DNA from 2 places in the Nitratidesulfovibrio sp. genome. Region 1 is predicted to be linked to the other one. Evidence: predicted binding sites of a transcription regulator. Region 1 holds the regulator's gene; the other holds the start of a gene.
What was found. Region 1 encodes sigma-54, which starts transcription at its own class of promoters, with help from an activator protein. Its sites were predicted from a motif close to CTGGCACGGNNNNTGCTT; they were not measured.
Positions count from the first base shown of each region.

Region 2: a site for sigma-54 is predicted at 1,482-1,499, ahead of ABWO17_RS07015 (LeuA family protein). Genes of this name have one in related genera too.

Region 1 is NZ_JBDXXH010000002.1:649,920-653,126, forward strand. It holds gene ABWO17_RS05855 (PTS sugar transporter subunit IIA) at 89-538, opposite strand; gene hpf (ribosome hibernation-promoting factor, HPF/YfiA family) at 548-1,102, opposite strand; gene rpoN (RNA polymerase factor sigma-54) at 1,224-2,657, opposite strand; gene lptB (LPS export ABC transporter ATP-binding protein) at 3,031-3,207, opposite strand, start outside.
Region 2 is NZ_JBDXXH010000003.1:269,237-272,443, forward strand. It holds gene ABWO17_RS07015 (LeuA family protein) at 53-1,363, opposite strand; gene nifH (nitrogenase iron protein) at 2,011-2,841, shown strand; gene ABWO17_RS07025 (P-II family nitrogen regulator) at 2,899-3,207, shown strand, end outside.

The DNA of each region.
Region 1 (3,207 bases):
TGGGAGGTGCGCGGTACGGTCAGGCAGTGGGGCGGTGGCCCCGCCCTGCTCCGTCGCTCCGGACCTGCCGCGCGTCAGGTGGTGCGCGTCACGTCGTACGCATGAGGGCCGTGAAGGCCTCGCCGTCCTGCGCGTCGATCATGGCGCGGCGGAACTGCGGATCCTTCAGCAGGCGGGAGATGTGGGCCAGGATGCGCAAATGCATGCCCGCCACCTGTTCCGGTGCCAGTACCAGGAAAAAGAGGTGACAGGGTTTCATGTCCAGCGCGTCGAAGTCGATGCCCGGCACGCTGCGCCCCACGGCCACCACGATGTCGTTGATGTTCACCAGCTTGCCGTGGGGTATGGCCACCCCGTCGCCGATGCCGGTGGTGCCCAGCGACTCGCGGTCCTGCAACACGCCCAGCGCAACGGCGGCATCCACTTCGGGATGCCGCCGCACCACGGCCTGCACGAGTTCCGCCAGCACCTCTTTCTTGGTGCTGGCGGAGAGCTCGGACAGGATCAGATCATCTTGAAGATACTCCGAAAGCCTCATGTATGGTGCCTAGACGACCGGATCGATAAGGCCGAAATCGCCGTTGCGACGCCGGTAGATGATGTTGACGCGTTCCACTTCGGCGTTCAGGAACACCAGGAACTCGTTGTCGCCCTGGTCAAGCTGCATGGCTGCCTCGTCCACGTGCATGGGCTTGGGGGCGAAGTGGTCGGTACCGGTGATGGTTCGCTCCTCGCCTTCGCCCACGGTGCCGAAGGTGAACACGTCAATGCCCTTGCCCAGCTTGCCCAACTTGTCGGACTGGACGGAACGGCGGCGGTCCTTCAGCTTTTCCATCTGCTTGCGCAGCTGGGATTCCAGCTTTTCCAGCACCAGGTCGATGGTGGCGTACATGTCTTCGGACTGTTCGACGGCGGAGAAGGTAAAGCCGTCGCCAGCCATCTGCACTTCCGCCTTGTGACGGAACTTGTCGACGGAAAGGTTCACCTGCATTTCCAGGGCGGATTTGCCGACGAACCGGCCAAGCTTTTCAAGACGACGGCGGGCGTACTTCTTCAGGTGGTCGGAGGGTTCGAAATTCTTGAAGGTGAAGGCGATGTTCATACGCTCCTCCTGTGGTGAGAGGGGGAAAGCGGCGCGCGGCACGCACGCTGGGTGCGGTTGCCGGGTGCGCCGCAGAAGACGGATGCCGCCACGCGCATGGTCTGGCGCGGGCCTCGGACCGTCAGAACAGCTCCTTCCGCTTGGAAGAGGAGGGAATGTCCATGGCAGTACGATACTTCGCAACGGTCCGGCGGGCAATATTGACTTTGAGCTGTTCCTTCAAAATTTCGCCGATGCGCTCGTCGCTCAGGGGGTCGTGCGGGTCTTCGCCGCTGATCAGCTTCTTGATCAGGGCCTTGACGCTTTCGGAACCCACCTGGCTGCCGTCGTCCAGATCCAGCGCGCTGTTGAAGAAAAACTTCAACTCCATGATGCCGTGCGGTGTGGCCACGTACTTGCTGGTGGTGATGCGGCTGACGGTGGATTCGTGCATGCCGATGTCGTCGGCGATATCCTTGAGGATGAGCGGTTTCAGGCGCGAAACCCCGTCCTCGAAAAAGCCGCGCTGATACTTCACGATGGATTCCACAACCTTGTACAGCGTGCGTTGGCGCTGGTACAGGCTCTTGATGAGCCACGAGGCAGAGCGCATCTTTTCCTGGAAATATTCGCGTTCGCCCGCGGATGCGGCCGCTGCGGCGGACCGCTCGTACATGGTGCTCAGTTGCAGGTGCGGCAGGCCGTCCTCGTTGAGCATGATGATGAAATCGTCGTCGTACTTGTAGACGTACACGTCGGGGCTGACGAACTGGGGGTCGCCGCCGCCGTAGCTGGCGCCGGGCATGGGGTCCAGGGTCTGGATGAGGTCCAGGTACTCCTTCAGGTCCTCCATGGTCAGGCGGAACTTGCGCAAGAGCGGCTTGTAGCGGCGCTTTTCCAGATCTTCCAGGTGGTCGCGCACCAGTTCCACAAGCACCCTGTCGCGCGTGTAGCCCAGCATCTCGATCTGCACCAGCAGGCATTCCTGCGCCGTGCGCGCGGACACTCCCACGGGGTCGAAGCGCTGCACGGCATGCAGCACGGGCTCCACCTCGGCTGGGGCCACGCCCGCCATTTCGGCGATGTCGTCCACCGTGGCATGCAGGTAGCCCGAGGAAGCGATGTTGCCGATGATCACCTCGCCGATGTCCTTCTGGCGCTCGGTAAGCGAGGACAGGCGCAACTGCCACATCAGGTGCCCTTCAAGCGAGGGCTTGGCGGCGTAGCGGGCCTCGAACGAGGTCATCTCCTCGGGCATTTCCGATTCGCGCACCGTGGACTGGCGGCTGGTGCTGGCAAAGTCGCCCAGGTAATCTTCCCAGTCGGCATCGCGTGCGATTTCGCGGTCGTAGGCAACGTCGGCAGCTGCGGTGGCGGCTTCGCGCGGGTCGGGCACCTCGACCTGGGGCGCCTCGTCCTGGGCTTCCTCCAGAAACGGGTTTTCCAGCATCTCCTGCTGCACCGTCTCGACAAGCTCCAGTCGCGAAAGCTGCAACAGCCGGATGGCCTGTTGCAGTTGCGGCGTCATCACCAGCTGCTGGGTGAGCTTGAGCTGTTGCCTGAGTTCCAATGCCATGCGTGGGCAACCCCTATGACCCTGCGTCGAGACCGTATGGCCCTGCGCCGGGATCCTGTAACCTTGCGTTGAGGCCGAACGAGATGACGACGCGACGAGGTGCGCGACGGCAAGCAAGAAACGGCCCACTGTGGAAATGTGTTCCCTTCCCCAAGAGGTTAGGGAAACCATGCCATAGAAGCAAGAAGTATGCAACCGCTGTCGCCAACACGTCGCAAACCATCGGCGGCCCCTTGCGCCCCCTGTCCGCAATCGCCTGTCGAAGGCGCTGCCTCCAACGGACACGGCGCCCCCGCAAATGCGGAAGGCGCCGTGAACATGGAAGGGGTGGCCCCTTGCGCATTTGCCTGGCAGGACGTGAAACCGGCAGTCGTTACAGCGAAAAGCCTTCGCCCAGATACACATCCCGCGCGCGCGGATTGTCCACGATATGAGCTGGGGTGCCTTCCAGTATCACCTCGCCCTGGTGCACCAGATAGGCCCTGTCGCAAATGTGCAGGGTTTCCCGCACGTTGTGGTCGGAAATGAGCACCCCGATGCCCCGGTTGCG
Region 2 (3,207 bases), on a different contig from region 1:
AGCATGGCGCAGGCCATGGTTACGGCCAAGGTGGTGCAGAACAGGCGCATGGTCATGCCTCCCGTATGCGTCCGCGACCCGCTTCGCCAGTGCGGGGCAGCCGGGGCGTGCCGTTGCCTGCGCTCGCGGTCGGGGACGTGGTGGAAAGAGGTGTGCCGGAGTCCCGGACAGCAAGGGCATCTCCATCGGGGCGGATGCCCGCCTGTACGGGGGAAGGACCGTTTTCGCTGCGGGTAATGCCCGCCAGTTCGCCAAGTTCCGCCGGGGTCAACGGGCGGCGCAGGGTGGCGGAAAGTTCGCGCACCGCCTCGACGATGGCGGGCAGTTGGTCCGGCGGCGGCAGGATGGAAAGTTCGGCCAGTGCTGCGGCAACGGCGGCGACGCCGCTTTTGCGGCCTACGCCCATCCGGCGGCTGCCGCCCACCAGTTCCGGCGGAAAGGGTTCGAACAGGCTGGGATCGCGCCGTACGCCGTGGGCGTGCAGTCCGCTTTCCACGGCAAAGATGTCGCGCCCGGCAACCGGCCAGTGACGCGGCACGGACAGCGAGGCGGCCTGGGCCACGTGACCGCATAGTCCCCGCAGGGGCGCAAGGTCGAATGCGGCCCTGCCGCGCACCACCAGGGCGGCGGCCAGTTCCTCCAGCCGGGCCACCCCGGCCCGTTCGCCAAGGCCCAGTACGGAAACGTCGGCGCAGTCCGCCCCGCACTCCAGGGCCGTAAGGGCATTGGCCGTGGCCATGCCGCAGTCGTTGTGGAAGTGGGTGCCGATGGACACCCGGCGGGCGCGGGGGGCGCTGCCGTCCAACCGGGCGACTTCCAGTTCCGCGCGCAGCGCGCGCACCATGTCCGCCACTTCCAGCGGGGTGTACAGCCCCACCGTGTCGCTCAGGCGCACCCGGTGCGCCCCGTGCGCGGCGGCATGGCGCGCCACGGCGAACACGAAGGAGCGGTCCGCGCGCGAGGCATCTTCCATGCCCACGGTGACGTGCTCTATGCCCAGCATGCGCGCCTCGGCCAGCGTGGCGGCCAGCTGGTCGAGCAGGGCGGGCCTGCCAAGGCCCAGCCGCCGGGCCAGGTGCGCATCGGAAACGGGCACCCCCACGCAGACCCGGCGCGCCCCGCAGGCCACGGCGGCGCGCAGGTCTTCGGGGCGGCAGCGGCACCATGCGGCGGCGGCAAGGCCGGGGGCCACGCGGGCCGCCAGGGCCAGCATGTCCGCAAGGTCGTCGCGCCCGGCCCAGCCCACCTCGGCCTCGGGCACGCCCACGGCGGCAAGGCCGCGCAGGATGCGTTCGCGGTCGGTCATGGACAGATAGGTGCCGAAGGACTGTTCCCCTTCGCGCAAGGTGGTATCGAGCAGCATGCGGCCTCCGAGAAGAATGGCGGAGCCGCCCCGGCCTCACAGGAACTGGCGCTGGAACCGCGCGGGTGACGGTGGAGGAGGAGGGGGGCGGACTCGCGTGAACCGGTTGCATCATCGCATGCATCGTCAGTGCCAAATTCATGCGTCGTAAGTGCCAAATGGGCACCCCATCGCAAGACGGCACGGATTACTCGCGCCGTGTGTCGGCCCCGTGCGCATGCTGGGCGATAGGGGGTTCGGGCCGCATGTCACTGCACCCCCTAGTGCCCCTGCGGATCGGCATGGCTGACACGGCGACGCATTCCTTCGTGCCGGTGTTTCCCGTCGCGCCGTACACGCACGTCGCAAATCCTGCCGTTTTGCCGCGCCACCCTGCCTGTCGTACTTCCCACGTCGTGTTCCGGACATGTCGGGTGCAACGGATTTGTCGCATGCGACAAATTGGTAGTTGCATACGTGTAGCGTACGACGTGTACGGCAGTAGTCGTTTGATCTGTAAAATGCAGGTATTTCAATGTGTTAATTTGTATTTCGCGAACTGGCACGGGGTTTGCCCTATGCGTGTCGTTGCATGGGCACGCCAGTTACGGCGAACACACCCCGGCCAATCCAACACCAGGCCGGGCGTGAATCTTCAGGAGGATATCATGAGAAAGGTGGCCATCTACGGTAAGGGCGGCATCGGCAAGTCCACGACCACGCAGAACACCGTCGCGGGTCTCGCGGAAGCTCTGGGGCGCAAGGTCATGGTCGTCGGCTGCGACCCCAAGGCCGACTCCACCCGTCTGCTGCTGGGCGGCCTGGCCCAGAAGTCGGTGCTCGACACCCTGCGTGACGAGGGCGAGGACGTGGAACTCGATGATATCCGCAAGCCCGGCTACTCCACCACCCTCTGCGTGGAATCGGGCGGTCCCGAACCGGGCGTGGGCTGTGCGGGGCGCGGCATCATCACCTCCATCAACATGCTGGAATCCCTCGGCGCCTACGAGGAAGACCAGAAGCTGGACTACGTGTTCTACGACGTGCTTGGCGACGTTGTGTGCGGCGGCTTCGCCATGCCCATCCGCGACGGCAAGGCCGAGGAAATCTACATCGTGTGTTCCGGCGAGATGATGGCCATGTACGCGGCCAACAACATCTGCAAGGGCATCATGAAGTACGCCGAATCGGGCACCGTGCGCCTTGGCGGCCTTATCTGCAACTCGCGTAACGTGGACAACGAAAAGGAAATGATCGAGGAGCTGGCCCGCAAGATCGGCACCCAGATGATCTACTTCGTCCCGCGCGACAACCAGGTGCAGCGCGCCGAAATCCACCGCCAGACCGTCATCGAGTTCTCGCCCGAACACGGTCAGGCCCAGCACTACCGCAATCTGGCGAAAGCCATCGACGAAAACAAGATGTTCGTGGTGCCGAAGCCCCTCCAGATCGCGGAACTGGAAAAGCTGCTGATGGATTACGGCCTGTTCGAAGCCTAGTCCGGGCCTGATGAGAACCCAACAGACGACTGCCACCCAAGCTGAAGGAGAACGGCGATGATGATCATGGTTCGTGCCATCGTGAGACCCGAAAAATCCGACGACGTGCTGGCCGCCCTCATGGCAGCAGGCTTCCCGGCCGTGACCAAGATGTCTGTGGCCGGGCGCGGCAAGCAGCGCGGCATCAAGATCGGCGAGATCACCTACGACGAAATTCCGAAGACCCTGCTGATCAGCGTGGTGAAGGCCAGCGAAAAGCAGTTCGTCATCGACACCATCATGGAAGCGGCCCGCACGGGCGCCAAGGGCGCCTTCGGCGACGGCAAGATCTTCGTCACCCCGGTTGAAGAGGTCTACACCATCAGC